DNA from 3 places in the Peribacillus sp. FSL P2-0133 genome. Region 3 is predicted to be linked to each of the others. Evidence: riboswitches for the same ligand, from Rfam matches in the RefSeq annotation. Region 3 holds a riboswitch; each other region holds the start of a gene.
The links. Region 3 has a riboswitch for S-adenosylmethionine ahead of MKY17_RS14900 (YezD family protein). Riboswitches for the same ligand answer to the same signal wherever they lie in the genome.
Positions count from the first base shown of each region.

Region 1: it holds a riboswitch for S-adenosylmethionine, as region 3 does, so the genes downstream of both, mmuP (S-methylmethionine permease) here and MKY17_RS14900 (YezD family protein) in region 3, are expected to answer to the same signal.
Region 2: it holds a riboswitch for S-adenosylmethionine, as region 3 does, so the genes downstream of both, MKY17_RS26045 (methionine ABC transporter ATP-binding protein) here and MKY17_RS14900 (YezD family protein) in region 3, are expected to answer to the same signal.

Region 1 is NZ_CP150254.1:3,262,649-3,273,701, forward strand. It holds gene aspA (aspartate ammonia-lyase) at 1-1,038, opposite strand, end outside; gene MKY17_RS15530 (asparaginase) at 1,062-2,051, opposite strand; gene MKY17_RS15535 (helix-turn-helix transcriptional regulator) at 2,281-2,655, shown strand; gene MKY17_RS15540 (hypothetical protein) at 3,309-3,476, opposite strand; gene mmuM (homocysteine S-methyltransferase) at 3,767-4,732, opposite strand; gene mmuP (S-methylmethionine permease) at 4,729-6,117, opposite strand; SAM riboswitch class I at 6,199-6,301, opposite strand; gene MKY17_RS15555 (flavin reductase family protein) at 6,541-7,149, opposite strand; gene MKY17_RS15560 (alpha/beta hydrolase) at 7,168-7,776, opposite strand; gene MKY17_RS15565 (ring-cleaving dioxygenase) at 7,776-8,723, opposite strand; gene MKY17_RS15570 (ring-cleaving dioxygenase) at 8,748-9,725, opposite strand; gene MKY17_RS15575 (nitroreductase family protein) at 9,968-10,567, shown strand; gene MKY17_RS15580 (alpha/beta fold hydrolase) at 10,751-11,053, opposite strand, start outside.
Region 2 is NZ_CP150254.1:5,362,985-5,374,037, reverse strand. It holds gene MKY17_RS26050 (O-acetylhomoserine aminocarboxypropyltransferase/cysteine synthase family protein) at 96-1,406, shown strand; SAM riboswitch class I at 1,524-1,636, shown strand; gene MKY17_RS26045 (methionine ABC transporter ATP-binding protein) at 1,790-2,824, shown strand; gene MKY17_RS26040 (methionine ABC transporter permease) at 2,817-3,485, shown strand; gene MKY17_RS26035 (MetQ/NlpA family ABC transporter substrate-binding protein) at 3,501-4,337, shown strand; partial or broken gene MKY17_RS26030 (IS5/IS1182 family transposase) at 4,447-4,796, opposite strand; gene sufC (Fe-S cluster assembly ATPase SufC) at 5,832-6,617, shown strand; gene sufD (Fe-S cluster assembly protein SufD) at 6,633-7,934, shown strand; gene MKY17_RS26015 (cysteine desulfurase) at 7,934-9,163, shown strand; gene sufU (Fe-S cluster assembly sulfur transfer protein SufU) at 9,153-9,581, shown strand; gene sufB (Fe-S cluster assembly protein SufB) at 9,637-11,034, shown strand.
Region 3 is NZ_CP150254.1:3,118,988-3,130,040, reverse strand. It holds gene pabB (aminodeoxychorismate synthase component I) at 1-1,298, shown strand, start outside; gene MKY17_RS14930 (PLP-dependent aminotransferase family protein) at 1,580-2,974, opposite strand; gene pdxS (pyridoxal 5'-phosphate synthase lyase subunit PdxS) at 3,109-3,996, shown strand; gene pdxT (pyridoxal 5'-phosphate synthase glutaminase subunit PdxT) at 4,001-4,597, shown strand; gene MKY17_RS14915 (SDR family oxidoreductase) at 4,748-5,500, shown strand; gene MKY17_RS14910 (TetR/AcrR family transcriptional regulator) at 5,638-6,225, shown strand; gene ssuE (NADPH-dependent FMN reductase) at 6,436-6,969, shown strand; SAM riboswitch class I at 7,246-7,354, shown strand; gene MKY17_RS14900 (YezD family protein) at 7,518-7,661, shown strand; gene MKY17_RS14895 (phosphoadenylyl-sulfate reductase) at 7,830-8,546, shown strand; gene sat (sulfate adenylyltransferase) at 8,576-9,724, shown strand; gene cysC (adenylyl-sulfate kinase) at 9,768-10,367, shown strand; gene MKY17_RS14880 (ferredoxin--nitrite reductase) at 10,384-11,053, shown strand, end outside.

The DNA of each region.
Region 1 (11,053 bases), 140 kb from region 3:
GTTCCCGATTACTTGGAAAGCGACTTGATTAATTAATTCTGGCATTACTGGATTTACTTTTCCTGGCATGATGGATGAACCTGGTTGACGTGCTGGAAGTGTGATTTCTCCTAATCCCGCTCTCGGTCCTGAAGCCATCAAACGTAAATCATTAGCAATTTTAGACATATTCATCATACATACTTTCAATGAAGCTGACACTTCAGTATATGCATCCGTATTTTGGGTTGCATCTACTAAATGTTCTGCCCCTACAAGCGGCAAGTTACTGATCTCAGCTAAATATTTAACAACATTTTCAATGTAACGAGGATCTGCGTTCAATCCCGTTCCCACTGCTGTTGCCCCCATATTCACTTCATATAAATGTTGACGTGATTGACTGATTCGTTTTATGTCCCGATCCAACACGCGACTGTAAGCCTCAAATTCTTGACCGAGTCGAATTGGCACTGCGTCCTGAAGATGTGTACGTCCCATTTTGATAACATGATCAAATTGTTTTGCTTTATTCTTTAAAACCGTACTCATCTTGGTCATTGTTTGTAACAATTGCTCTAAAAGCCGTAGTGTTGATAAATGAATGGCAGTAGGGAATACGTCATTGGTTGATTGCGACATGTTAACATGGCTATTTGGACTTAATTGTACATAATCCCCTTTATTGTGTCCCATGAGTTCTAACGCACGGTTGGCAACGATTTCATTAATGTTCATATTCATCGATGTACCTGCGCCGCCTTGAATTGGGTCAACGATGAAATATTCATGCCACTTTCCATCGATCACTTCATCAGATGCTTTGACGATAGCGCTTCCAATACCATCATATAACCGTTTGGTATCCATATTTGCTAAAGCGGCTGCTTTTTTAATCATTGCTAGTGCACGAATCATTTCTTCATTGACTTTGTAACCGGTAATCGGAAAATTCTCTACAGCGCGTAGAGTTTGTATTCCATAATAAACATCTGCTGGAATTTCCTTTTCTCCAAGAAAGTCTTTCTCGATTCGGTATGTTTTCTCTTCTATCAACATTTCCTCTTGCCCCTTTGTTTGTTCTATAATGTAATGTCCTCTGCAATCGGTGTTTCCATCATTTCCTTCACTTTTTTGGGATCTTGTGTCTTGGCTAAAATCCACATCATCTTAGGAACGATGGCTTCTGTATTCATATTTCTGGAACGAATGATGACATTCTTATTCACTTTTCGTCCCACTTCGTAAATATCCATATCTTCCCCTTCTTCTAAACATTGGGTAGTAATGACTACGGATATTCCACACTGTACCAACTCATTCAATTTTTCTAAAATATTTCTTCCTTGAAATGGAATACCACCGCTGCCATAACTTTCAATTACGATTCCCCGACATTGATTTTTCAGAGAATCAAAGAATTCAGGCTTAATACCGGGATGCAGCTTAACCAAAGCAACATCAGTACATAGGGAAGCATCTAACTTAGCTTCCTTTTTCTTTGGTGAATGAACTGGCTTTAGATACTCAATTTTATCTTTGAATATGGTAGCGATATATGGATAGTTAATACTTTCAAACGAATCATAGCTTTTAGTTCTCAATTTAATGGCCCTAGTACCCTGGATGACTCTACCATCAAAAACAACATATACTCCTCCAATATCTTCACAAGCAAACCGGATCGCATCAGAGATATTTCTTTTGGCATCTGTCTTTTTAAAGGCAATTGGGATTTGAGAACCTGTAATGACAATTGGCTTCCCTAAATCTTGTAACATATATGAGAGCGCAGCTGAAGTGTAAGCCATTGTATCTGTTCCATGGGTAATCACAAAGCCATCGTAATCATGGTAGTGCTCATGAATGGATTGTGCCATTTCTGTCCAATCTTCCGGCTGCATATTTGTACTATCAATATTCATCAAAGGCTTACTATCAATCTGATAAAGTAAATCCAATCCCGGCAGGTGTCCTAAAAATTCGTCAGCTTTCATCTCTGGAACAAGTCCATTTTTTCCTTCTAACGATGCAATTGTACCACCTGTAGTAATTAACATCAACTTCTTCATTTTTGACTTCAACTTCTCCAATATACTACCCCCTATAAAGCCTCCCTGTTTTACAATCATTCAATCATCTTAGAAAAGGATGTTTTCGCTGTAAATGTACATGTTACGCGTACACCACATGTTATTATAGTCATGTTCCAGAGTGAAATCAAGCTAAAATCATTCATTACGCGTACGCTTTTTCCAATATGATGTTATAATGGATTTATATAAAAGGAGAGTAATAAGAATGATTGTAAATAGATTAACTACATTAAGGAAGGCCAAAAGGTGGTCTTTGCAATATACCGCTGACAGACTCGGAATCGCCAAGAGTACCTATGCAGGTTACGAATCGGGCCATCGCCGCCCTTCATTAGAAACGATTAATTTATTAGCAGGCTTATATGATACATCCACTGATTACATTCTAGGTCGAGTGGATTATCCATCTAAAGATATTACCACAGAATCACCTCGAGTCATGGAATTAACGGATTCACCAAATATGGAGCTGGCTGTAGATGGAATCTCTCTTTCTGAAGAGGAAACGATTCAATTCATCGCTTTTATTAGAGCTAAACGAGAAGTGGAAATAAATCGCGATAAACAAAATGAAACATAGCAGACATAGGGCTTAAGACTTGGTATATGGGGTATGAACCGCACTTCATCACCAGGTTCTTATAATATTCACGATGTAACTGGTATGATTTAATTAAAACTGTAAAATTCCATGGCTTTATCCAGTTAGGATAAGTGGGTTATGATTAATCGTTGAGTTCGCCCTTTTGACGCTACATGTAATTAAACTTACTAACTGGGCTTAGTAGTTTTTGGAATTCTAATAGTGCACCGAGTTTAGAAAATTAAGTTTTATTATTTATAATAGAAGAAAGTCGGCTAATTAAATGCATCCATCATCATTATTCTGTTATCTTCTTTAACTTACTTCCTTTTCCATCAAGGGAAGATGAGTAAATTCAACTGTTTTTTCTATCCGCCATATATGCTTATTTAAGTTTAATCTCCGACTTTCCCTCTTGATTTATATGCAATGAAAGAAAAACCATAGCAAAGCTCATGGTTTTTCCTAAGTATATAAATGGAAATTGCTGTCTCATCTTTAAAGCTAAAAACGAAGCTGAATTTTGGAAGCCTCATGATGTGCTTCTATTTTCGGAAAGCAAAATTATAAAACCCTTAAAGGTATGGAAAATTGCTCCATATCTTGATATGTTTAAAAGTGTCTCATTCAATATACTGTTTCCCAATAAATCAAGGCATCTCGTCTTCTTTTTCCCGATTTTTGAAAGCTTCATGTGTGACAATATCCTCGATTTGTTCATATTGCCGGCTGTGTTCCTTCTCTTCGCTAATTCTATTATTGGGTAAATTTCCTGGATGTCCTTTTTCTTTGTGATTAAAATTTTTACCACGACTCATACTCATTCTCTCCTTTCCAATCATTGTTTGTTTAGTTTCCCCAAGCACACAAAAAATATGATTTATTTTCTCTTTTTCCTGTTTTTGCAGCAGGTTTGGATTCACCTGTAATTTTCACCCGAAATTCATTGTAAAAACACTGAAATAATAAGAGATATGAGTCAATCCAGGATGTTCCTTCACACCCGATCTAGTGCAAAAAAAGAACAGGAACCGTCAAATTATGACGCTTCCTGTTCTTTTTTTGCACTACTTACATTCCTGATATCAGTTTGATAACAGTAAAAGGGCTAGGAGGATACCACCACAGAAGGTCGCCACTTTCTTGAAATGTCTGCAATATGATGCGGTGCCGTTCTGCAACATCCTCCAATTAAACGTGCCCCTGCATGGTGCCATTCTTCAGATTTCAGGTCGAGCCTGTTACATGATTCTTGACCATGCCAGGTTTTTGTTTCCGGATTATATGTTTCACCAGAATTCGGATAAACTATAATTGGTTTATGCGTGTTTGAACGCAACACCTGTATGGCTTCCGTGATACCTGATACAGGCGCACAGTTGATGCCGATTGCTGCAATTTGCTCACTGTCCCCAAACAATCTGGTACACTCCTCAAGCAATGTACCGTCACTAATCGCTTTTTCATTTTTCAATGAAAAGGATAGCCAAGCATAGACCTCTGGGTAATCTTTCAATAATGAATGCAATACTTTTGCTTCTTGCAGGGAAGGTATCGTTTCAAATGCTAAAATGTCAGCACCGGCTTCAATCAAAGCAGATATTCGCGAGCGATGAAATGCAGTTAAAGTTTCATCTGAAACACCATAGTTTCCTACATACTCTGAACCATCTGCAAGGTAAGCCCCATATGGTCCAACCGATGCAGCAACCAATGGCTTAGGTCTAATCGTTTGATATTCTTCTTCCTTCCAAAATTCATCTCTTGCTTCCCTTGCAAGTAAAACCGTTTTCCGGATTAGTTCCAAAGCCTCTTCCTCTTGTATTCCGCGGAGGGCGAAACCTTCAACTGTTGCTTGGTAGCTTGCCGTTATCGCACAGTCAGCACCAGCCCGAAAGTAGTCAGAGTGAACTTGATAAATCACTTCTGGATTTTCAAGTAATACACGTGCAGACCACAGGGGATCGTCCAAATCGCACCCATGCCTTTCAAGCTCTGTAGCTAGAGCCCCGTCCAAAATCATGACTGAATGATCTCGTAATATTGCGTCAATTGGGCTAATTTTATTCTTCATGTTCTACTCCTCTTTTTCTTTATAGTTTGTGTCAGATAATAACTTCCATAGCAAAACAAAATAAAAGGAATGCCACAATATAGTGCAATTCGTTGTGTAGGATCAAATGCAATTCCTATGCAAGAAGCAAGACATAGCAAAAAAGAAACGATTGGTATGAGTGGATATAATGGTGTATGATAAGCCAAATCATTTACTGAATTTCCTTCGTTTATAAATCGTCTGCGAAATAGAAACTGTGACGCGCTAATACTCATCCAAACTACTACCACGGCTAGTCCAGAAATGGATACAAGCACTATATATACAGTATCCGGTGCAATAATACTCGAGAAAAGGGCTAAACCACCTCCCAACATACTGAAAAAAACTGCATTTATCGGAACACCCCGTTTTGTCAATTTTGCAAATATGGGTGATATTGTTTTCTTATCTGCAAGCGACCAAAGCATTCTGGATGATGCATATAATCCTGAATTTGCAGCAGACAAAATGGCAGTTAATATAACAAAGTTCATAATATCCGCTGCATACGGCACTCCAATTCGTTCGAGAACTGCAACAAAGGGGCTCTCTAGTACGCTTGCATCCGAAATAGGCAATAATGCGGATAATACAACAATGGTTCCTACAAAAAAGATAATCAATCTCCATAATGTCATACGGATTGCCTTTGGTATCGTTTTTTCTGGGTTCACTGTTTCTCCAGCTGCAATTCCGATTAATTCAGTTCCAGAAAATGCGAAATTCACCGCGAGCATCGTCATTAGAATGGCAAAAGCACCATTCGGAAATAAACCTGCACTTGTAAAATTGGATAATAACGGAGCTGATTGTGAATTAATTATTGGAATAAAACCTACCATTGCTGCAGCTCCCAGAATAATAAATATCACAATAGCAAATACCTTTATAGACGCAAACCAGAATTCGGATTCAGCGAAAAACTTAACGGTCCACGCATTTAAAGCCAAGACCAATATGGCAAATAGAGCACTCCATATCCAGACATTGATTGATGGAAACCATCGCTGCATCAACAATCCTGCAGCCGTAAATTCCGAACCTAGTGCAACAGTCCAGGTTAGCCAATACAACCAGGCTACTGTATACCCTGTCCCTGGTCCGATGTATTTGGCTGCGTAGCTATGAAACGCGCCTGTCTCGGGCATATGTACTGCCAGTTCACCAAGACATAGCATGACTAGATAAACCACTAAAGCTCCAATCAGATACGAAAGGATGGTGCCGAATGGGCCAGCCTGTTGAATCGTATAACCCGAACTTAAGAATAAACCAGTTCCAATCACCCCGCCAAGCGATAGCATTATTATATGCCGTGCTTGCATTTCCCTTTGAAAATCATGTTTTCTTTTGTTCTCCATTCTTACTCTCCTTAATCTTGGATCCAGAAAAAACGAAAACGCACTCTAAAAGAGTGCGTTACTGACAAATAAACACGTACGGTCTTATCTATCAAGGTTTCACCCCCTGGAATTAGCACAGTGTCTTTGTAGACCTGCTGCTGAGGTTTCATAGGGCCAGTCCCTCCACCTCTCTGGATAAGAAATTATTTTTTTATAACTTTATCAATCTATGAAAAAATTGTCAAGTTTTGTTTCGGATTGTAAAGACTTCCTTTAAAATTCTAACGATCATGGCACCGGCGGCATAAATATGATATGGTTGCTCGTTTTTGGAACAGTCGCTTACCACATTAAAATTGCAGATAAAGCTAACCGGGTAATTTTGATTTTAAAAAATGACGCCATCTTAAAAAGATGACGCCATTTATTCTTTCTTTTCACTTAAGGACGTTCTATTTCAAATAATTCCCCTAGTTTTGTATAAGTATGACCCGCTAATCTTGCTACAGGTTTTAGCCCGTTTTGGTCAATTCTTCCATTATGGTAAATATCTTGCTCGATATGATAGCAGACTATTTTCCCTATCAATAAATCACAACCAGGTTTATTCTGGGAACCTGCCAATGGTATCGCCTGCTCTAATGTACATTCAAAGCGTACCTTCGCTTCTTGCAATCCTGGTACGGATACCTTATCACTAACAGCCGGCGTGAAATCGGTAAGACCCAATTCACTTTCGTCGGATGGGAGTTCCTTGGCCGTTCGATTTGCATCAGCTACATTATTCTCATCAGTGATATGAACAACGAATTCACCTGTTTGAATTGCATTTCGTGCCGTGTCCTTTGAAACCCCTTCTTTCCGTTGAACAGAAATGGAAATCATCGGAGGATTTGAACTGACTATGTTAAAAAAGCTGAACGGCGCTATATTGATTGTACCGGTTTCGGATTGTGTCGTAACGAGTGCTATAGGTCTCGGTATAATGCTTCCAGTTAAAAACTTATAATTATCCCGTTCAGTCAGACTTTCAGGATTAACAGAAATCATCTTCATTCCCTCTCATTCTTATAAAAAGTTCTTTTGAAACCATGAACCCGCTGCCTCAACCTCTGAACGTGTTAGCTGATGACCGTAATTTTCCCACTGAACATCCACTGTAGCACCAGCTTGCAGTAAAAGTTGATTAAGTTCATCAGTTTCTGCTGCCGGGCAAATCGGATCGTTTTTACCTGCAGCGATAAATACAGGTATATCCGAAAGGGACGGCAATGCAATCCCTCGTCTAGGCACCATAGGGTGATGAAGAATCGCTCCTTGTAATGCCCCTTCGAAATGGAACAGCAAACTTGCCGCTATATTTGCACCATTGGAATAACCTAATGCTACCACTCTTTCACGGTCGAAGTCATATTTTTTGGACGCTGATTCCAAGAAGTCATAAAGCTCCTTCGTACGAAAGATCAAATCTTCTTCATCAAAAACCCCTTCGGATAACCGGCGGAAAAAACGAGGCATTCCGTTTTCAAGTACATTTCCCCGTACGCTCAATACGGATGAGCCCGGTGAAACCATTTCCGCTAATGGCAAGAGATCTGTTTCCGTTCCTCCAGTGCCATGTAAAAGCAAAAGCAATGGCGCTTCTGGATTACTTCCTTTTTGAAAAATATGCTTCATCATTTATCCTCCTCCAGTACTCTCGGCACTGCCGGCAGTAACGTTTTCTCCATGATCTCCCTTTTTTCTTCCAGCCATGGCGGCAGCATTAATTTACTGCCCATCGTTTCCTTCGTTTCATCATGAGCGAAGCCAGGTGGATCTGTGGCAACTTCAAAAAGTATGCCTCCATCTTCCCTGAAATAAATGGCATCGAAGTATTGACGGTCTGTAAAGGGTGTCACACCATAGCCATGGTTGGCGATATGCTCCCTCCATTCTTTATGATCTTCATTATCGATTGCACGCCATGCAATATGATGGACGGTTCCCACTCCGATTTTCCCATTTGGCAACACCGTTTTTTTAACATCTATCAAATTTCCGATGTCCGATGTGGATTTGAAGCGGATGTAATCGCCCTCTTCCCCAATTTTTTGCAGGCCCATCACTTTCTCTAAGAGTTCCATCGTTTTGAACGGTTCTGACGTCAATAATACGGCACCGCCGAATCCCTTGACCGCCTTGGCAGCTGGTACACCGCCGAATGACCACTCGCTATTTTTCCCTTTTTTACGCTCAACCAGTTCAAGTTGCAAACCGTGTGGGTCTTGAAATTCCAGATATTCCTCGCCGAAACGTGAAACCTTTTTAAAGCCTATGTTAAATTTACCTAAACGCATTTCCCAGAAACCCATTGATCCTTCCGGTACGGCATAGGTTGTAACCCCCACCTGTCCTGAGCCAATTCTCCCTTTGTATGCCCCAGGCCAAGGAAAGAAAGTGATGATAGTGCCAGGAGAACCTGATTCATCTCCAAAATACAAATGATAGGTGCCTGGATCATCAAAATTAACGGTTTTCTTCACCATACGCAGTCCCAATACTCCAGCATAAAAATCCACGTTCTCTTGAGGATTGCCTACAATTGCGGTTATATGATGTATTCCTGCATTTTGCTTTTGCATGCCTATTACTTCCTTTCCCGTTGATTAATTTGTTGGTTTTGTATTCAGTGGTTTTAAATTCGCTTCAATATCCTTTCTTTTCGATTCTAAAAATGGAGGCAGGGCAAGGTTCTCACCTAAGTGCTGCTCTGCTTCATCCACTGCAAAACCTGGTCCATCAGTAGCTAATTCAAATAATATGCCATTCGGCTCCCTAAAATAGAGTGAATGAAAATAAAAGCGGTCCACATACCCCGAGTTCACGAATTTCGATTCACTAATTTTCTCTATCCATTTTCTCAGTTCCCCTTCATTATCCACCCGGAAGGCAATATGGTGTACTCCACCCCTCCCCAACCTTTCCCGAGGTATGTCATTCCTTTCTTCAATATGGAGTTCCGCTCCTGTTCCTCCCTCACCTGTCTCGTAAACGACTATCGGATTTTGCCCCCTGATTGAGGATGGGTATGTGCCTGATTTCCTGAACCCCAATACCTCGGTAAGAACTCGTTCTGTTAGTACAATATTAGGTACAGTAAGTTTTACTGGTCCTAATCCAAGAATGGAAAACTCTTGCGGTACCGGGCTTCCATCCCACGGTAATCCTCCTTGAACCCCGTTATTATCCTGATCGGAAACCAAAAGTAGCCTCTGCCCTTCAGGATCTTTAAAAGAAAGCACCTTCCTTTCAAAACGGCTTGATATTTCATCATGCTCAACATTGAATTCAACAAACCGTTTTTTCCAATATCCTAGTGCTTCATCATCTCTCACCCTTAAGGAAATTTCTGAAATACTATTGTTCCCCTCATGAGTGCGGGCAGCATTGGGAATCTCAAAAAACGTCAATTCCGTACCCGGTGAACCAATTTGATCTCCATAAAATAAGTGATACACACGTACATCATCTTGATTCACCGTTTTTTTAATTAATCGCATCCCTAAGACTTTTGTGTAAAATTCAAAGTTATTTCCCGCTTTAGCTGTAATCGCCGAAACATGATGCAATCCTTTTAATTCCATCCGTACCACTCCTATCTTTATAAATCTCCCCTTACGGAGATGAATTAATCCATATATAATATCTCGAATTCAAAGTATTTAACCTACACAATGCTTTTAATACAAATATCTTGATTTAAAGATAAATGACAGTGATAAATTTGTCAACCATTTTTATTCAAATTATTTCACCCGTATTCACTTATCATAAAATATTAAAATCAGGTCAAAATAAATCGGTATATAGAATGGAGGTGTGATATATGGTTAAAGATTTTTTTAGCGCAATTGAAGATAGACGCTCTTATTATTCCCTTAGCAAGGAACGTGTTGTTCCTAATAAAAGGATTAAAGAAGTTATCGATCATGCCGTTCAATATTCCCCTTCCGCTTTCAACTCCCAAAGTGCAAGAGTGATTGTTTTAACTGGTCAAAGCCACGACCACTTATGGGATATCACGAAAAAAACATTAAGAAAAGCAGTCGGTGACAAAGATTTTGAAAAAACTGAAGAAAAAATGAAGTCATTTATAAATGGTTATGGTACGGTTTTATTCTTTGAAGATCAGGCCATTATAGATAGGCTTCAAGAACAATTCAAAACGTATGCCGAAAACTTTCCGATTTGGTCGAACCAATCGTCTGCAATTTTACAATTTGTCGTATGGACTTCCTTGGAAATTGAAGGGTTTGGGGCAAGTCTTCAGCATTATAATCCTTTAATCGATGACGAAGTGAGAAAGACATGGGATATATCACGGGATTGGAAACTCATCGCACAAATGCCCTTTGGAAAACCCACTGCAGAGCCTGGCGATAAAGACTTCTCACCACTTGAAGAACGTGTGAAATATTATCAATGATACAATAGGGCTGGCTCTAAATAACGAGCCAGCCCTACTATTTTCAACCGATATAATCTGGAATAGTTCCAAAAAATCTTGTGAATACTTCGGGCGCAAACCCTAAATAACCTATAATTGGCATAATTTTAAAATTTTCATATTCATTTACCACGTACATCATACATCTCCCTTCAAAAACTGTTAATTATTTATTGGAGAAGATCGCTTCGGAAGCCATTCCTTAAGGTAAAGTGGGAGTCCACTCACATACTCCTTGGAAGCATGTCCACTTGGTAGGAGAATGTATGTCTTATCCTTACAAGTCAAATGCTTCATAACCGGATTAATCATTTCCTGCGGTACCAGACGGTCATTTTCATTTGCTGATACTAATACACTAGCGTCAATATTGGATAGCATAGCTTTTTTTCCTCTGATTCTTAAACTCCCCTTAACCAAACGATTGTTTATCACAAGATCTTCACTTATCTGTTTTGCAGTCGC
Region 2 (11,053 bases), 2.2 Mb from region 3:
TCTTGAGACCTCTTCTTGTTGAAGTGGTTTTTTTGTTTATAAAAGGCCAGATATCATATAATTCCAACTAAATCCATAGAAAAAGGTGAAATCATATGTCAGGGAAAAAGTTGCGTTTCGAAACATTGAGTGTTCATGGCGGTCTGCAAGCTGATGAAACAGGTGCACGTGCAGTTCCTATTTACCAAAGCAATGCATACTTGTTCAAAGACACCGACCATGCAGCGAATTTATTTGGCCTAAAGGAGAATGGCTATATATATACACGGCTTCATAATCCCACGGTCAGCGTTTTTGAGGAAAGAATGGCCTTATTGGAAGGCGGTATCGGCGGGTTGGCAACAGCAAGCGGAATGGCTGCCATCTCACTTTCAATCCTGAACATTGCCGCTGCAGGTGACGAGATTGTTTCAGCCTCTACATTATATGGCGGTACGTATAACCTTTTTGAAAATACTCTTCCCAAGTATGGGATCAAAGTGAAGTTCGTTTCTCCCGATGACCCTGAAAATTTCAAAAGGGCGATTACGCCAAGAACTAAAGCCATTTTTGCCGAAACGATCGGTAATCCAAGTTTGAGGGTGCTTGACATTGAAGCGGTAGCGAAAATCGCCCATGAAGCCGGCATACCTTTAATCATTGATAATACCTTTGCGACACCGTATCTTTGCAGACCAATTGATTTTGGCGCGGACATCGTCATCCATTCCGCTACAAAATGGCTTCTGGGAAATGGAACGACACTAGGCGGTGTCATCGTGGATGGAGGGAAGTTCGATTGGAACTCGCCAAACTACCCTGGCTTCACGGAGCCTGACCCAAGCTACGACGGTCTTGTATACGCCGAGGCAGTAGGACCTGCCGCATTCATAACGAAAGCCCGAGTTCAGTTACTTCGAGACTTAGGCCCTGCGCTAAGTGCCCAAAGTGCATTCCAGTTTACGCTTGGACTTGAAACGCTGCATGTAAGGATGAAAGAGCATCTATCAAACACCAAGTCTGTCATTAAATATTTAAAAAACCATCCTGCCGTGACTTGGGTTTCGCATCCTGGTGATGAGGATCATCCCGATAAAGCCCTTGCAGATAAATATTTACCTAAGGGAGCCGGATCTGTCGTGACGTTTGGAATACAAGGTAATCGCGAAGCTGGGGCAAAACTTATCAATTCGGTGGAATTATGGTCCCATGTGGCGAATGTAGGGGATGCGAAGAGCTTGATCATCCACCCAGCCAGTACGACCCATCAACAATTGAATGAGGCGGGTCTTGCGAAAGCGGGTGTGCGCGCCGATCAAGTCCGTTTATCCATCGGGATTGAAAATGTAGACGACTTAATAGAAGATTTGGAGCAGGCAATTGAAAATGCGACGAATATCGTTTCCTTGACTTCCAAAACGCTTTAACCAAAGTTCCTGTTCATTCTTGAACTAGAAATAATATACATTGCGCTCCTTTTTTATCTATGATAAAATTTCTCCATACTAAAGAACTTAATGATGTACAAATATTCTATATATTAGCTCTTATCAAGAGAGGTGGAGGGATGTGCCCGATGAAACCCGGCAACCGACAAGGAGATTTCCTTGGAAAGGTGCCAATTCACACAAAGTTTAATTACTTTGGAAGATGAGAGAAAGGCCTGTTTCTTCACCTGCCTTTCTGCTCATGCAGAAAGGTTTTTTCTGTTTTAATGGGGAAAACATGTGCATGATATGAGAAACAGACTAATAATGTAGAGAAATCAACTAAGTTCATAGGTTTTATTGGATAAAAGAGGTGAGGATTAATGATTACATTGACGAAAGTCAGTAAGCTGTTCCGAACAGGAAAAGGAAACAGTGAGACGATCAAGGCTGTAAATAATGTGAATGTTGAAATAAATAAAGGTGAGATTTTCGGTATCATCGGATACAGTGGAGCGGGGAAAAGTACTTTGATCAGAATGCTCAATGGATTGGAAACTCCTACAGAGGGATCCGTTGTGGTGGCTGAGAAGGAAATTTCAAAAATTAAAGGGGCTCAGCTCCGTAAGGCCCGTCAAGAAATCAGCATGATTTTCCAACATTTCAATCTATTATGGTCAAGGACCGTTCAGGAAAATATTTCTTTCCCATTGGAAATTGCAGGAGTTTCTAAAACTGAACGGACCAAGCGTGTGAACGAATTGATCAAGTTAGTCGGACTGGAAGGCAGGGAAAAGGCCTATCCTTCACAATTAAGCGGAGGGCAAAAGCAAAGGGTGGGAATAGCCAGGGCTCTGGCAAATAACCCTAAAGTGCTGCTGTGTGATGAAGCGACATCTGCCTTGGATCCGCAGACTACCGACTCCATACTCGAATTGCTTGTTGACATCAATCAGCGCCTAGGATTGACGATCGTCTTGATAACACATGAAATGCATGTAATACGTAAAATCTGTCATCGCGTCGCCGTGATGGAAAACGGGCAAGTTGTTGAACAGGGTCCTGTCCTGGATGTTTTCAAGAATCCTAAAGAACAAATGACGAAGCGTTTCGTGCAGCAGGTAACGGAACCAGAAGAAACGAAAGAAACGATGGACCATTTGCTCGAACGTTATCCTGCAGGCAAAGTGATTCAATTGACCTTTGTAGGTGATCATGCAGAAAGCCCGTTGATCACCAAACTTGTACGAAACTTCGAGTTGGATGTCAATATCGTTCAAGGTAAGATATCCCAAACAAGAAGCGGTTCATATGGAACATTGTTTATCCATCTTGATGGCACAGAGGATGAAATGCTCCGCGCAATCGAATTCATTAAAGCACAGCAGGTAGGCGTGGAGGTGATTACTCATGCTTGAAGAATTATTGCCGAATATTGATTGGGAAGACATTATTGAAGCAACGAAAGAAACGCTCTACATGACAAGCGTCTCTGTAGTGGCAACCTTTTTTATAGGCATAATATTAGGATTGATCCTGTTCCTGACAGGGAAGGGTAATATGTGGGAAAACCGGGTAATCAACGGGGTCATGAGTGCTATCGTTAATATATTCCGTTCCATTCCATTTCTTATTTTGATCGTGCTGCTCATTCCTTTCACTAAGGCACTTGTCGGTTCAATGATCGGAGAGAACGCTGCATTGCCGGCACTTATTATCGGTGCGGCCCCATTCTATGCGCGTATGGTTGAAATCGGCCTGCGTGAAATCGATAAAGGTGTAATTGAAGCCGCTAAATCTATGGGGGCAAAAACGAGCACGATCATTTGGAAGGTCCTTCTTCCAGAGTCGATGCCTGCCCTTATTTCCGGAATTACGGTAACATCGATTGCATTGGTTGGATATACCGCAATGGCCGGGGTCATCGGCGCAGGCGGACTTGGTAATCTAGCCTATTTGGACGGCTATCAAAGAAATCAAAATGACGTTACGCTTGTAGCGACGATCGTTATTCTAATTATCGTCTTCATAATTCAAATTATTGGAGATGTGATTACATCTAAATTGGACAAAAGATAAAAGGAGATGAATAGGGTGAAAAAGTTTTTAGGATTTGCATTAATTTTAGTGTTATCTATCGCTTTGGCTGCTTGTGGAAGTGAAAAGGATAAAAGCGGCAGTGATACAGAAAAAGAATCGAAGAAATTAGTTGTAGGGGCATCCAATGTTCCGCATGCTGAAATCCTTGAGGAAGCTAAGCCGCTTCTTAAAGAAAAAGGAATCGAATTGGAAATCGAAACATTCCAGGACTATGTTTTACCGAATAAGGCGTTGAATGATAAGGAATTGGATGCTAACTACTTCCAACACATTCCTTATTTGGAAGGGCAAATTAAAGAAAATGGATATGACTTCGTCAATGCTGGCGGAATTCATATCGAGCCGATTGCTCTATATTCACAAAAATATAAAAGCATTGATAAACTTCCGGAAGGCGCAACAATTATTATGAGCAGCTCTGTTGCTGACCACGGACGTGCGTTATCTCTATTAGAAAAAAATGGCCTGATTACATTAAAAGAAGGCATCGATAAAACGACAGCTACAACGAAAGACATCGTTGAAAATAAGAAAAACCTTAAATTCGATGCTGATTATGAAGCGGCCCTGCTTCCTAAAATATATGAGAGCGGCGAAGGCGATGCCGTCCTGATCAACTCCAATTATGCGATTGACGCTGGATTGAATCCGCTTGAAGATTCAATTGCGATTGAAGACTCTGAATCACCATATGTTAACGTTATTGCTGTTAACAAAGGTGATGAAAATAAAGAAGAAATCAAAACGCTAGTAGAAGTATTACATTCTAAAGAAATTCAAGATTTTATTCTAAAGGAATACAAAGGTGCAGTTGTACCGGTGGATAAATAATTCAAGAATGGCGGCCTGATTTAATTAAGGCCGCAGTTTGTAAACAAAAAGGTTCCGGAATGTTCTCATTCCGGAACCTTTTGATTTTTTATTGGATTTGAAGCAGTTAAAGCGATTTGTACTCACGATAGCCCTCTTTATTTGTTGTTGAGTGCCGATGGGCAGAGATAACAACCAAAACGCTCATATTACAAATAGCCATGGTTGCGGAGGAATCTTTCTTTTGTTCGAGGACGTGTACAGAGTAAAGCTGGTGTTTTGTTAGTTGCATCTGCGTCAATCAGCTTCAGGTTTTCCAACTTTCTTAATCACTTGTTCAACCAGATGCTCTTAAGAAACGACTATCATGAGTATTTCCGGGTGTTACTATCGTCCTCAACACAAATCCGTTACGGTCTGTCGCCGCATAAATGAATAGGCAAACTGTTTTGTTCGTTCAGCTTTTACATAATGCGTCGCTCATAATTTTTTCCGAACTTAGAAAAGTGAGGCACTTTATCATGGAAACCTTAACCGGCATGGAACGAATAAAGACTGTAGGTGAAAGTGATTCTATCTGATTGTTTAGTCTTAGTGGATTGGAACGGAAGGTACGAGACTCCTGCGGGAGACCCCGCAGGCGCAAAAGCGCCGAGGAGGCTTCTGGACCGCCCGCGGAAAGCGAGTGCCTGAAGTGGAAAGTAACGTTCAAATTTTGAAAACCTAAAAACTAAAAAACTGTAGATAAACTCATTGATCATCCAGTTTGTTTACAGTCTGCGGCCTAATTTAATTCATTTCATGTTTAATCAGAAAAGTAAAGGGTAAGAGATAATGTAAGCATTAAAATGATACACAAATTTGAAAGGATGGTTCACTATCAATACTCTAGATTTAAATGTAACAAGCGAAATGGAAAAGGCGATGCAGTCTTCACATGGGGTTGGCTACAGTGAGTACAGTAGAAACTTAGACCTCCGTATCGAGGTCGAGAAAGAACGGGATAGGGAACATGTAAAGTGCAATAAAATGGTCCAGGACCTACAACGCAAAATTCACGGATAAGCATATAAAAGAGTTCTTTAAAAGATCGGTCTGTAGAGGTAAAATGGAAAGTGGTCCATAAATAAGGGGTGCCTTATTGGATAAACTTACATAATGCCTGACAGTCCGATTTTTTTCTTTTTAAAGTGGAACGTTCATACCTTGCAATCGAATTCTTTGAACATATATTAATAAGGACGAAGATTTGCTGAATAATAAGATAATTTTAACAAAAGCTAAAATAAGTATGAATATGCAGGAAACGGGCTATATCTGTTAGTATTGTAAGAATAGGACGGGTTTTAAACATGGCAGAAGTGAAAACCCTTATCTATTTAGTTGATTCCAAATTGGATTTGTTATAAAATTGGAATGAGAATAAAGTGAGAATGCTTTTACGTAAATTACAGTAAAGAAAGTAATCATTACTTTCTGGTAATAAAATTGGAATTAGTTCACGGAGGTATTATTATGTCAGCTTCTACATTAACGGTTAAAGATCTTCACGTATCAATTGAAGGTAAAGAGATTTTAAAAGGGGTAAACCTTGAAGTCAAAGGTGGAGAAATCCATGCGATCATGGGACCAAATGGAACTGGTAAATCCACTTTATCATCAGCAATCATGGGTCACCCTAAATATGAGGTGACTAGCGGAAGCATCACATTCGATGGCGAAGATGTATTGGAAATGGAAGTAGACGAGCGCGCTCGTGTCGGTCTATTCCTAGCTATGCAATATCCAAGTGAAATCAGCGGTGTTACAAATGCTGACTTCTTGCGTTCTTCCATTAATGCACGCCGTGAAGAAGGCGATGAGATTTCATTGATGAAATTCATCCGTCAAATGGACCAAAAAATGGAGTTCCTTGAAATGGATGAAGATATGGCGCAACGCTATTTGAATGAAGGATTCTCTGGCGGAGAGAAAAAACGTAACGAGATTCTTCAATTAATGATGATCCAACCTAAAATTGCAATCTTGGATGAGATTGATTCAGGTCTAGATATCGATGCACTTAAAGTCGTTTCAAAAGGAATCAACGAAATGCGCGGAGAAGACTTTGGATGCTTGATCATCACTCACTACCAACGTCTATTAAATTACATCACTCCTGATTTTGTACATGTTATGATGCAAGGACGTGTCGTTAAATCAGGCGGTCCTGAACTTGCTGCCCGCTTGGAAGCGGAAGGTTATGACTGGATTAAACAAGAATTGGGCATTGAAGACGAAACTGTTGGCGAAGAAGCGTAAGTAGGAGGATTTGCAATGACTACAGAAACGAAATTACCGTTTGAACAAGAGGATATAAGCTCCTATTCAACTAAAAATAATGATCCAGCTTGGTTATCCGAGCTTCGGATTCAAGCGTTTTCTGAATTAGAAAAGCTCCCGATGCCAAAGCCGGATAAAACGAAAATCGATAAATGGAATTTCACTTCTTTCCAGACCCATACGGTTGATAGTGAAGCTTTTGCCTCTTTAGAGGAGCTTCCGGAAGAAATTAAATCCATCATTGAAGAAAATGAAAACTTATACATTCAACGCAATAATACGCCGGCACATATCAATCTGTCAGCAAATGTGAAAGAACAAGGCGTCATTTTTACGGATATTTTAACAGCGGCTCGTGACCATGCTGAGCTCGTGCAAAAATATTTCATGAAAGACGGCGTTAAGATAGATGAACATCGTTTAACGGCACTTCATGCTGCATTAGTTAATGGAGGAGCATTCCTTTATGTTCCAAAAAATGTAGAAATCAAAGAGCCGATCCAATCGGTATTCCTATTGGATAATCCAGATACTACACTTTTTAACCATGTCTTGATCGTAGCGGAAGATAATAGCTCTGTCACATATGTAGAGAACTACTTCTCAAGTGTTGAGTCTAACGAAGGTGTTGCCAACATCGTAACGGAAGTATTTGCAAATGCGAATGCCAAAGTGGAGTACGGAGCGGTCGATACCCTTTCTAAAGGCTTCACGACATATGTTAACCGCCGGGGAGTGGCAGGACGTGACGCTCGTATTGAGTGGGCACTTGGCCTGATGAACGATGGAAATACGATTTCAGATAATACAACATATCTAATGGGCGATGGCTCTCACGGTGATACTAAATCCGTTGTAGTCGGACGCGGGGAACAAAAACAGAACTTTACGACAGCGATCATTCATTATGGCAAACGCTCTGAGGGCTATATCCTTAAGCACGGTGTCATGAAAGAATCCGCATCCTCCATTTTTAATGGAATTGGGAAAATAGAGCATGGCGCTACAAAGTCTAATGCCGAACAAGAATCACGCGTATTGATGTTAAGTGAAAAAGCACGCGGGGATGCCAATCCAATCCTCTTGATTGATGAAGATGATGTAACGGCTGGCCATGCTGCTTCCGTCGGTCGTGTCGACCCGCTTCAACTGTATTATTTAATGAGCCGTGGTATTACTAAAAAAGAAGCAGAAAGACTTGTCATTCACGGATTCTTGGCCCCTGTTGTTAACCAGCTTCCAATTGAGGGAGTTAAAAAACAATTAGTAGCGGTCATTGAAAGGAAAGTACAGTAATGAACCCATACGAAATTCGTAAGCTTTTTCCGATATTAGATCAAGAAGTCAATGGTCAGCCATTAGTTTATTTAGATAGTGCTGCAACCTCTCAAAAACCGGCTGCAGTGATTGAAGCGATTGAGCAATATTACCGCGGATACAACTCGAATGTTCACCGCGGGGTGCATACACTTGGAACAAAAGCTACGGATGCGTATGAAGGTGCACGTGAAAAGGTACGTAAATTCATTAATGCTTCTTCTACAGAAGAAATCATCTTTACAAGAGGCACAACGACTTCTTTAAATACTGTAGCAAGAAGTTACGGTGGTGCAAATATTAAAGAGGGTGACGAAATCGTCATCTCCTATATGGAGCATCATAGTAATATCATTCCGTGGCAGCAGCTTGCCAAAGAAAAAGGCGCTGTACTGAAGTATATTCCGCTTCAAGAGGACTGCACGATTTCCCTTGAGGATGTTAGGGCAACAATTACGGACGCAACGAAAATCGTTTCCATCATGCAGGTTTCGAATGTACTTGGTGTTATCAATCCTGTGAAGGAAATCGCGAAAATTGCCCATGAACACGGTGCTGTAATGGTAGTCGACGGTGCGCAAAGCACGCCGCACCTAAAAGTGGATGTCCGTGATCTGGATTGTGATTTCTTTGCCTTCTCAGGACATAAAATGGTCGGTCCAACAGGTATCGGCGTATTATATGGCAAAAAAGAACTTCTGGAAAAAATGGAGCCGATTGAATTCGGCGGAGAGATGATCGATTTTGTAGGTTTGCAGGAGTCTACATGGAAAGAACTCCCGTGGAAATTCGAAGGCGGTACCCCAATCATTGCCGGCGCCATCGGCCTTGGTGCTGCAATTGATTTCTTGGAAGAAATCGGCTTGGATAATATTGAACGGCATGAACATAAGCTCGCTGCTTATGCAATGGAAAAAATGTCAGCAGTCGAAGGGCTGACCATATTCGGTCCTAAAGATGCAGAAAAGCGTGCGGGTGTAATAACCTTTAATATTAATGACGTACATCCACATGATGTCGCTACCGTTCTTGATGCAGATGGAATTGCTGTCCGTGCCGGTCATCATTGCGCACAGCCATTAATGAAATGGCTTGACGTATCATCGACGGCAAGAGCAAGTTTCTATCTATATAACACGGAAGAAGATATTGATAAGCTCGTATCCGGGCTTGTTAAAACGAAGGAGTATTTCAGTAATGTCTTTTGATAACCTAGATACACTTTACCGACAAGTCATTATGGATCACTATAAGAAACCGCGTAATAAGGGCATGCTAGAGGATGGCAGCATGACAATCGATATGAATAATCCAACTTGCGGCGATCGGATTCGTTTAACGATGAAGATTGAAGATGGCAAGGTCAGCGATGTTAAATTCGATGGTGATGGTTGTTCGATATCCATGAGCTCGGCTTCCATGATGACTCAAGCCATTAAGGGCAAAGACGTGGATACTGCCCTAGCGTTATCCGAGACTTTTTCCTTAATGATCCAGGGAAAAGAATACGACGATGAGATGGACCTTGGGGATATTGAAGCCCTACAAGGTGTCTCTAAATTCCCAGCCCGAATCAAGTGTGCTACCTTAGCTTGGAAAGCCATGGAAAAGGGATTGAAGGAATAATTAAATTAAAATGAGCTGTTGTAATTCAGCCATTTGAAATGGAGGAATACGAGCTATGGCAAAGAAAATGCCTGAAATCGGCGATTATAAATATGGCTTTGCGGATAAAGATGTTTCCATCTTCCGTTCAAAGCGTGGTCTGACAAAAGAAATCGTGGAAGAAATTTCTCGAATGAAGGATGAACCGCAATGGATGCTTGATTTCCGTTTGAAATCATTGGAGCATTTTTACAACATGCCAATGCCTCAATGGGGCGGCGACATGCAGAGCCTGAATTTTGATGAAATCACATACTATGTTAAGCCATCAGAGAAATCAGAGAAATCTTGGGATGAAGTTCCTGATGAAATCAAACAGACTTTTGATAAATTGGGAATTCCTGAAGCCGAACAAAAATATCTTGCCGGCGTATCGGCTCAATACGAATCAGAAGTGGTTTACCACAGCATGAAAGAAGAATTGGAAGATTTGGGTATCGTATTTAAAGATACGGACTCGGCACTACGTGAAAATGAGGATATCTTCCGTGAGCACTTTGGAAAAACGATCCCGCCCACTGACAATAAATTCTCTGCATTGAACTCGGCAGTTTGGTCAGGCGGATCTTTCATCTATGTACCAAAAGGCGTTAAAGTGGATACTCCGCTTCAAGCTTATTTCCGGATCAACTCTGAAAACATGGGGCAATTCGAACGTACGCTAATCGTTGTTGATGAAGGCGCATCCGTTCACTATGTAGAAGGTTGTACAGCTCCTGTTTATACAACTAACTCCCTTCATAGTGCGGTTGTTGAAATCGTCATTAAGAAAGATGCTTACTGCCGTTACACGACGATCCAAAACTGGGCAAACAACGTGTTTAACCTGGTTACGAAACGTGCGGTTTGTGACGCTAACGCAACAATGGAATGGATCGATGGTAACATCGGTTCCAAATTGACAATGAAATATCCTGCTGTCATCTTAAAAGGTGAAGGTGCTCGTGGTATGACATTATCGATTGCCATTGCCGGCAAAGGCCAACACCAAGATGCTGGAGCAAAAATGATTCACCTAGCTCCAAATACATCTTCAACTATCGTATCTAAATCAATTTCTAAACAGGGCGGTAAAGTAACATACCGTGGTATCGTTCATTTCGGACGTAAAGCGGATGGAGCTCGTTCCAACATTGAATGTGATACATTAATCATGGATAATCAGTCTACATCTGATACGATCCCTTACAATGAAATCTTGAATGATAACATTTCCCTTGAACACGAAGCGAAGGTTTCCAAAGTATCTGAAGAACAATTGTTCTACTTGATGAGCCGCGGAATTTCTGAGCAAGAAGCAACGGAAATGATCGTAATGGGCTTCATCGAACCATTTACAAAAGAACTTCCAATGGAATATGCGGTTGAAATGAACCGTCTGATCAAGTTCGAAATGGAAGGCTCCATCGGATAATAACCGACTGGCCTGCCTG
Region 3 (11,053 bases):
ACTTCGCTTTCTTTAATCGCTTGAAGAGAGCCCAACGCTCGAACTATAGTGCATATTTGAATGTGGGGACACATCGAATCCTATCGGCTTCACCCGAGTTGTTTTTCCGTTGGGAAGATGGTCAGCTGATTACTCGTCCAATGAAAGGAACGGTAAAACGGGGAACGACACTGAAAATGGATCAGCTCAATGCAAACTGGTTAGCAGCCTCGGAAAAGAATCAGGCTGAAAATTACATGATTGTGGACTTGCTCAGAAATGATTTGGGAGTGATTGCAGAACCTGGAAGCGTCAAGGTTCCACAGCTTAAGGCAATTGAAAAATATCCGACCGTTTGGCAAATGACATCCACGGTTACAGCCGATACGAATCCCGAAACAACAATCATTGATATATTCAAGGCACTTTTTCCATGTGGATCGATAACAGGTGCACCTAAAATAAAAACGATGGAGATCATCGCTGATATCGAGAATTCACCACGTGAAGTTTATTGCGGTGCAATCGGGTTTATCACCCCTGAATCCGAAGCCGTTTTTAATGTACCGATTCGTACAGTCGTGATCGATGAGGCAACAGGGAAAGCTGAGTATGGGGTAGGCGGGGGAATCACTTGGGATTCCGAGTTATTGGAAGAATATGACGAAGCTTTTTTAAAAGCCAAATTATTGACGGTGGAAAGGCCTGCTTACAAACTATTGGAATCGATGAAACTCAAGGATGGCGAATATTATTTGTTGAATGATCATATCGATCGGATGAAACAATCCGCTGATTACTTCAATTACCGATTCTCTGAATTGTATGTAAGAGATCGACTCCAAAAGTATGCGGAATTAAACCATGGGACGTTGCAAAAGGTAAGGGTACTACTTAATGAAAATGGTGAAATTGAAGTCTCCGGACAAGCAATCAAGCCCCTTGACTCAGAATTTACGGCCATCTTGGCTGAAACTCCAATATCAAGTGCAAATCCATTTCTATTTCATAAGACCACCAATCGTGATGTATATGAAGGCTTTCAAATGAATAATCCCGACTTCCAGGATGTTCTGCTTTGGAATGAAGAAGGATTCATCACCGAATTCACGAACGGAAATGTAGTGGTGAAGTTAAATGGTGACCTCTATACCCCTCCTGTGGACACAGGTCTCCTTGCTGGAACATTTCGTCAAGACTTGATCAGGAAGAAGGAAATCAAAGAAAAACCCATTTCAAAGGATGACCTAAATAACGCTGAGGAAATTTGGTTTATTAATAGCGTGCGAGGGAAATTAAAAGTGAATTTAACTTTCTAAGCTGATTATTTGTAAAAAGTGAAAATTGAAATCTTTATTGCAGTTTATAGAATGCTTGCGAGTGATGAATACAAGGAGCTTTTTTAAAAAAATATTCGAATGCTGACGATTCAAACGGAAATTAGGAATGAGTATTGGAATACATTCGGCAGGAGTCTCGCAAATTTCTTCAACCTATTGTGGTTTCATCACAAATAAAAGTCTTGTATTAAAATCATGAAAGGGACCTCATTTTGTTCGACAAACTTAAAGAAGTTCACGACAGTGAACTTCTTTTTTCTTTATAAACCCCATGAGATCAATAAAAGGTGAATGGCCTTTTCCAATTCGGATTCAGGGATCCCTGCAAAGCCCAATATGATTTTTGGAGGGTTTTCGTCAATTTTTTCAATAGAATATGTCGATAGTCCATAAATTTTAATATGATTTTCATTTGCCTTTTGAATAAGTGTCTCTTCATCCATGCCGTTCTTAACGATGAGGACGATATGCAATCCTGACCGTTCACCAATGATATTTATTTGCTTATGTGGTTTAAACAGATCAATCACTTTATCCAATTTGCGACGGTAAACTTTCCTCATTCGATTCAAATGCTTTTCGAAATCCCCTTCCTTCATGAACTGTGTCAACACATGCTGATCAATCCGAGAAACGGTGGAATGGTAAAAAGATAATTCCTGTTGATGGATTTGTAACAATGGAGCGGGAAGAACCATATAACTGATCCGAATCGATGGCATCAATGATTTGGAAAACGACCCTAAATAAATCACCTTATCACCAGCATCCATACTTTGTAAGGAAGGAATTGTTTTTCCACTATAACGAAATTCACTATCATAATCGTCTTCGATAATATAGCGGTTTGTTGCCCCTTGGGACCAGTTCAACAATCGCGTCCGTCTGTTAACGGATAGGATCGTCCCATTGGGGAAGTGATGTGAGGGAGTGACATACACGACGTCGATCTTTGAATCTTCAATTTGGTTAACCTTTACGCCTTCTTCATCAATTTGAAGGGGGTGGACTTCATTTGGGTAGCTGCGTAAAATCCGGTGAATCAAGTGATACCCAGGATCTTCAACACCATAGATGGCATTTTTATCGAATAGAAGGACAAGCTGCTGCAATAAAATCTCCATTCCTGCACCAATGATGATCTGTTCGGGAACACATTGTACGCCACGTGCATGATACAAATAATGGGCAATTTCACATCGTAGTTCATATTCCCCTTGAGAATCCCCCAGTAAAAGAAGATCTTGATGTGATTCATCGATTTTGCTTTTCGTGTATTTTCTCCATTTTTCAAATGGGAAGTGTTCCGTGTCAATTTGGCTGGGATGAAAATGATACAGCAATTCCCCTTCTTTATGATTGTTTTTTTCCAAGGATACTTGGTTAGCTTGTGTATACTCTAAATCCTCGAATGTTTGAATATAGTACCCTTTTCTTGGGATGACTTCAACGTAACCTTCAGCAGTCAATTGTTCATAGGCAGTCTCGACAGTATTTTGACTTATTTGAAGGAACTCTGCCAATTTCCGTTTGGAAGGTAACTTTGTACCGTAAAGAAGACGGCCATCAATGATTTCTTTTTTAATATGTGAATATAATTGTTCGTACAAAGGTATTTCACTTAACCGATTTAAATCACAAGAAAGCATATTCATTTTGTTTCCACCTTTTATAAAAATTTAATACTGACCCCATTAAATTTATTAAAACTGACACTTTCAATGCGGTCAACTATTTTTTATACTAAATCTAACAAATCTAAAAAATGCAAATATTAGGGGGAAGAGAAATGGAAAAATTATTAGGAACTGACACAGTAAAAAGAGGAATGGCACAAATGCAAAAGGGTGGCGTAATAATGGACGTCATTAACGCTGAACAAGCAAAAATCGCAGAAGCATCAGGTGCTGTCGCTGTCATGGCATTGGAAAGGGTTCCTTCCGACATCCGTGCGGCTGGCGGGGTAGCTAGAATGGCAGATCCGCGAATTGTCGAGGAAGTAATGAATGCAGTGTCCATCCCGGTCATGGCTAAAGCAAGGATTGGCCATATTGTTGAATCAAGGGTACTTGAATCCATGGGAGTCGATTATATCGATGAAAGTGAAGTGCTGACTCCTGCTGATGAAGAATACCATATTCTAAAAAGTGATTTCACCGTACCTTTCGTTTGTGGATGCCGTGATTTAGGAGAAGCTGCACGCCGTATTGGTGAAGGAGCATCAATGCTTCGTACAAAAGGAGAACCAGGTACTGGTAATATTGTGGAAGCTGTGCGTCATATGAGAAAGGTACAGTCACAAATTCGTAAAGTGAGCATCATGAGTGATGATGAATTAATGACAGAGGCAAAAAATATTGGGGCACCTTATGAAATTTTAAGAGAAATCAAACGCACAGGTAAATTGCCTGTAGTTAACTTTGCAGCTGGCGGAATTGCCACTCCAGCAGATGCAGCACTGATGATGGAATTGGGAGCAGATGGCGTTTTCGTGGGTTCTGGTATTTTTAAATCTGAAAATCCAGAAAAATTCGCATCGGCAATCGTTCAAGCTACTACATATTTCACCAATTATGAATTGATTGGCCGCCTATCCAAAGAGTTGGGCAGTGCAATGAAAGGAATTGATATTTCCAAACTAGCTCCAGCAGAACGGATGCAGGAACGTGGATGGTAATATGATAACTATCGGTGTTTTGGGATTACAGGGAGCAGTTGAAGAACACTTGAACCAAATCAAAGCTGCCGGCGAACAAGCAATTATAGTAAAAAAACCGGAACAGTTGCTGGAAATCGATGGCTTGATCATTCCAGGCGGAGAAAGCACCACGATGAGGAAGCTAATGGATCGTTATGGATTTATGGAGCCGATCAAAACTTTCTTCGAAGGTAAAAAACCTATTTTCGGTACATGTGCAGGGATGGTATTGGCGGCCAATGAATTGACTGGCGATGAGAAGGCCTATCTTGGACTAATGGACATTTCCGTGAAACGGAACGGATTTGGACGTCAACGGGATAGTTTCGAGGCTGAACTATCAATCAAAGGAATGGAAGACCCTTATAAGGCTGTATTCATCCGGGCGCCATTTGCGGATGGAATTGGAGAAGGTGTAGAAATATTGGCTGTTTATGAAGAGAATGTAGTGGCTGCAAGACAAGACCATGTCCTTGTCAGTGCGTTTCATCCAGAATTAACAGGTGATGATCGTTTTCTGCAACTTTTCATTGAAATGGTGAAGACCTCTGTAAGTAAGGTCGAATTGAAAACCTGCTAAACAAATGAAGCTGTCCTATTAATAGGACAGCTTCAATTTTTGAATGCTCATAACACTATAAAAATTCATATTGCTTGAATTCAATATTCTTTACTTTTATAATGAAAAAAATAAGTGATCACTTACGTACTTTTTAGTGGTGAGAGGGAAATGGAATTGACTGCAAGAGTTGCAGTTATTACAGGAGGAGCAAGCGGAATTGGCCGAGCAACATGCTTGAAATTCGCAGCAAAGGAGGACAAGGTCGTCGTTGCGGATTTTAATGAAGAAATGGGACAGGAAACTGTTGAACAGATAAAAGCGGATGGTGGAGAGGCCATTTTTGTTAAAACGGATGTATCTAAGCAGGAAGATGTTGAATCGTTAATCAATAAAGCAGTGCAAACATATGGAAGGATCGATATCATGTTTAATAATGCCTGCATTGGTGCAGGCGGTATGATCCTCGATCAAGATATGGAGGGTTACTTCAAAACGATTGAAGTGAACCAGCACGGAGTTGCCTTTGGAATCATGGCAGCAGGACGGAAAATGAAGGAGCTAGATAACAAGGGAGTCATTATAAATACCGCTTCCGTGTTTGGCTACTTAGCTTCCCATGAGACTTTTGCCTATCAGGCAACTAAAGGCGCTGTAAGAATGATGACACAGCCAGCAGCTTTGGAATTGGGTGCTTATGGCATACGCGTAGTGGGCATTGCGCCAGGCGGGGTTGACACTCCTATCATACAAGGCTATAAAGATATGGGAATCATCGATAAATTGAATGCAAGTCAAATGCGCGGTAAATTAATTAAGCCAGAAGCCATTGCAAATGCCGTCTATCTATTATCGTTAGAGGAAGCGGATGCGATCAATGGAAGTGTAGTCATGGTCGATGATGGCTATGCATCTTTTAAGTGATTTTCTATTTATGATATATGGGAATATTGAATTCTAATAGATCAAAGGTAATATGTTGACCGATTGATACCATCGAGATATCATGGAAAATAGATTGGTAAAACCGGTCTTATCTTTATAAAAGAAGGTTGATATTTTTGAAAAAAGGGCAGCAAACCAAAGAACGAATCATAAATGTAGCCCGGACTCTTTTTGCCACTAAAGGTTTTGACATGACAAGAACGAATGAAATTGCCTCTGCTTGCAATGTTTCCGAAGCTACTATTTATAAATACTTTGACAGCAAAAAAGATTTGCTTTTGGCTACAATTACCCCTATTGAAAAAGAGGAATCCGAAGATGGGACTAGCCATCTATCTACGGATGAACTAGTTGAGAATCATGTTTGCACCATGATAAAAAAAATTCTTGAAAATAAAGAACAGTTTTCGATATTATTTAGGGAAACACAATTCGATCAAGATATTTCAAAGCAATATGTAGATCAGATTTTCAAGCCAAATGCCAAGCATATTGAAATACAGAAGAGAATAGATAGCGGAGAGATACAATATATCTCTGATATTATCCTATTTAATGTGGGGATCATTTCTTTTACATTGGCATTATCCACACATTATGAGATCCATCAACAAAAAAAGGAGCCATATTTTACTTCTGAACGAATTAAGAGCATTGCTCAACTTTTGGTATATGGTATTCATGGTAAACAAAATCATACATAATGAAACGGTCATATTGAAGGGCATGAGCATCAAGCCGCAAATATGACCATTTTATTTTCATTCAGAGTCGATGAAGTCAACTAGTGAATTCATTAAACCCGAGTGTAAGATTTGACTTATATTTTTCAGACTATTACGATAAAATCATGCTGCACGAAATGCTTTACGAAGATTTTATCTTTAAAACATGTAACATAGGAGGGGTTTTAAATGAGCGATATCGTAATTTTATCAGGAAGTCCTGCTATACCATCAAGAACGGACATTTCACTAAAACATATTCAATCATTAGTCGAAAACGAAGGATTTACCACAGCTTATTTCTCAATTACGGATTTCTCAGCAGATGATTTATTTCAAGGGAAATATAATAGCGAAGATATCTTAAAGCTTTCAGAGAGAATTCAAGCAGCTAGAGGAATTATTATTGGTTCACCGGTTTATAAGGCTTCTTATACAGGTGTATTGAAAGCCTTGATTGATTTGCTGCCAGAAGGTGCTTTTAAGGGTAAGCCAGTTCTGCCAATCATGATTGGTGGAAGTAACAGGCATCTATTGGCGATTGACTATGCGCTTAAACCATTAATTTCAATATTAAAAGGCGAGCCGCTGCAGGGCATTTATTTTGTAGATAAGGAAATAGATAAACAGAATTCAGAAAAACCGATTATTGATTCGCATTTAATTGATCGCGTCCAGAGTCAAGTTCAAGAATTTGTAGAAGCGATACAGTTAAGAAATTAATGACTTCAAGTAATCCCCTCTTCAAAAGGACTGAAATTCGAGAATTTTTTTAAAGTAAGGATATACGACAATAATAGGCTTTTTATGAAAATAGACTTATTTTTTTGGAGACCTTATCTAAAAAGACAAGTCTATTTTCTTATTTATATGAACATAAAATCATAAATTGAATAGTGTGTATAAAAATAACAGTTCATCCATAATATTAAACCAAGTTATTTTATAAGAAAACTCCATTGACAAGGATTAAATATATGTTAATATTTAAAATAATAAAACTTATCCAGAGCGACGGAGGGAATTGGCCCTTTGAAGTCCAGCAACCTGCATGATGGATGCAAGGTGCTACCTCCAACAAAATGTTGATCATTTTGGAAGATAAGGTAAAGATATTTACCTTGGGATCTTTCCATCATGGAAAGATTTTTGTTTTTTTTGAGGCAAACCATAACAATGTAAGGTTGTATGGAATTATATAAATCTAAGAAATTTTTTTAATCAGCGTTGAAAATAAAATATTCGCGGATTTTCTTAAAGGAGGAACTGGTTTGGAAAAAGAGAATCAGCTTGAAGAAATATTTGAACGACTTCAAGAAATGCTTAAATCAATGAAATATGGATCCATTACACTTATTGTCCAGGATGGTAAAATCATTCAAATGGAAAGAAATGAAAAATTAAGAATTAAATAAGGTATCTGCTGACTAGAAAAACTAGAGGCGGGTTTAACTGATATAAAGAGAGTATTGGTTAGATTCGTCTCTTTTTCCTAGAATCAAATAAACTGGGGAAGTTTAAACGGGTATTGATCAACAGTTACTCTAACCTGATACAGCAAGTTTTTAGAGGGGGCTACAAAGTTGGCTGGATTAATAAACTATGAAAATTTCAATACAGGGGAATTCCCCGTATTTCCTGAAGACAGTGAAACAAAAGGTGCTTTGGAAGTTCTGCAATGGGCGAATGACCATTATGGAAGCAAACTGATTTATGCTTGCAGTTTTGGTATTGAAGGCATCGTGCTTACGGATTTATTGGCGAAGGTCAACCCTTCGGCAAAAATTGTTTTCCTTGATACAGATGTTCATTTTGAGGAGACTTACCAATTGATCGAGCAAGTGAAAAAGCGCTATCCAAAGCTTTTGATCGAAATGAAGAAACCCGCCTTGACGCTTGAGGAGCAAGCAGCGGAATATGGGGATGAATTATGGCTTAGTGATTCCAATAAGTGTTGTAACATCCGTAAAATCATACCGCTTACCGATGTGCTTTCAACGGCAACAGCCTGGCTTTCGGGACTGCGGAGGGAGCAATCCGAAACAAGGGCTTTAACCGAGTATATCAATAAGGATAATAAGTTCAAGTCAGTTAAAGTATGTCCACTCATACATTGGACATGGAAAGATGTTTGGCGCTACGCCCACAAAAACGGACTTCCATATAATATCCTGCATGATAATGGATATCCGAGCATTGGATGTAAAACGTGTACAGCACCTGCATTCAATGCAGATGATTTACGCTCAGGCCGTTGGCAAGGAGCCCAAAAAACGGAATGCGGATTGCATTTATCATAAATAAATAGAAACCATAGGGGGAATTTAGCATGACAATCAGTTTACCGCACGGAGGAACATTAATTGATCTTTGGGAACCAAAATATGATTTTAGTAAATTAACAAAATCAATCGAAATCGATGAAATTGCTTTAAGTGATCTTGAATTGATAGGCACTGGTGCCTACAGTCCGATTAAAGGATTCTTTACAAAAAGTGACTATGAGGCAGTGGTCAAGGATATGAGGCTTAGCAGCGGGCATGTATGGAGCATCCCGATTACGCTGCCTTTGACCGAAGAAACTGCAGAAACCCTTACTATAGGTGAAGAAGTAAAGTTGACTCATGAAGGTGAAACATACGGGGTTCTCACCGTTTCCGATATTTACACTCCGGATAAGCAATTGGAAGCGACATTAGTATATCAAACGGATGATGAGAAGCATCCCGGAGTGAAAAATTTATATAACCGCGGTGATGTATATGTCGGCGGGGAAATAAAGTTGATTAAGAGAATAGAGCGTCCGCTATTTCAAGCTAATTATCTGGACCCGGTCGAGACAAGGAAAGCTTTTGCTGAAAAAGGATGGGAAACGGTTGTTGGTTTCCAAACGAGGAACCCTGTTCACCGTGCACATGAATACATTCAAAAGACAGCATTGGAGATTGTCGACGGCTTATTCTTAAATCCTCTCGTAGGTGCCACTAAATCCGATGACATTCCGGCAGATGTAAGAATGGAAAGTTATAAAGTGCTGCTTGAAAAATATTATCCTAAGGATCGCGTCTCTCTTGCAGTTTTCCCTGCTGCCATGCGTTATGCAGGACCTAGAGAAGCCATTTTCCATGCGATGGTCCGTAAAAATTATGGTTGCACCCATTTTATCGTCGGACGTGATCATGCGGGTGTGGGCGATTATTATGGCACATATGATGCTCAAAAAATCTTTGGGAATTTTAACGCCGATGAGTTAGGGATCACGTTATTATTCTTTGAACATAGTTTTTACTGTAAAGCATGTGGCAATATGGCTTCCGCTAAAACTTGTCCGCACGGGAAGGAAGACCATGTCATCCTGTCTGGAACGAAGGTTAGGGAAATGTTGCGTAATGGAGAAATTCCTCCAGCTACCTTTAGCCGTAAAGAGGTCATCGAGGTGTTGATCGAAGGTCTAAAAAAGAATGAAGTTTTTAACTGATTGGACATAAATTGAAGGATCACATGAAGAGGGGGATTATTATATGAGTAAAAGTACGAATGTCACTTGGCATGAAACGTCATTGACCAAGGAGCTCCGCCGGAAGCAAAACGGGCATGAAAGCACAGTTCTATGGTTTACAGGGCTCTCGGGATCCGGAAAATCAACGATTGCTAACGCGGTCGCTAAAGAGTTATATAATCGGAATATTCGAAGTTATGTTTTGGATGGTGATAATATCCGCCACGGTTTAAACAAAGATTTAGGTTTTTCTGAAGAGGATCGAACCGAGAATATTAGGCGGATCGGTGAGGTTTCTAAGTTATTCGTGGATAGTGGGCAGTTCGTATTGACCGCCTTCATATCCCCATTCAGGGCAGATCGGCAGATTGTACGTGATTTACTCGAAGAAGGGGAGTTTATTGAAGTATACATAAAGTGTCCGATCGAAGAGTGCGAAGTGCGTGATCCAAAAGGTCTTTATGACAAGGCGCGTAAAGGAATCATTAAAGATTTTACCGGAATCGACTCTCCTTACGAAGAACCAGAACAACCGGAAATCATTTTAGAATCCGACCAATATAGCATTGAAGAGTGCGTTGAACAGGTAATCGGCTATTTGACAGCAAAGAAAGCGATCTAATCAAGGAGGAAATGTAATGGTTTACGAGAAATTTTGGTCGGAAAATCCACTAATCGCTAAAAATAAAACGGAAATCTGGAAATTGGAAAAAGACGGATTGAAGATATTCGATGATATTCCACATTACGCTGCAAATGGTTTTGATTCCATCCCTAAAGAGAATTGGGATATGTTCAAGTGGGCAGGTCTATACCTGCAACGGCCAAAAGAAGCTGGTTACTGGATGATGCGTGTCGTTATTCCCGGAGGTATCCTGACTTATGATCAACAGATAACTCTAGCTAACATCGCTAAAGATTATGGGAGGGATGTATATGATATTACAACCCGTCAAGCCATTCAATTCCACTGGTTGACCATCGAACAAGTCCCGGATATCTTAAACCGTTTGGAAAAGGTTGGACTGACTACGGCCGGTGCATGTGGTGATATCACACGTAATATCATCGGTAATGCATTGGCAGGCATCGATCCTGACGAACTTTTTGATACACGCGAAGTACTTTATGATGTATTTGAGTATTTCCGCCTTAACGAAGACTATTCGAACCTTCCTAGGAAATATAAAATGTCCATTAGTGCTAATATCCATAATGCTTCAAATGCTGAAATCAACTGTGTTTCATTCAATCCAGCCACTAAAGTAATTGATGGAGTAACGGAAGTTGGTTTTCACGTGAAAGTAG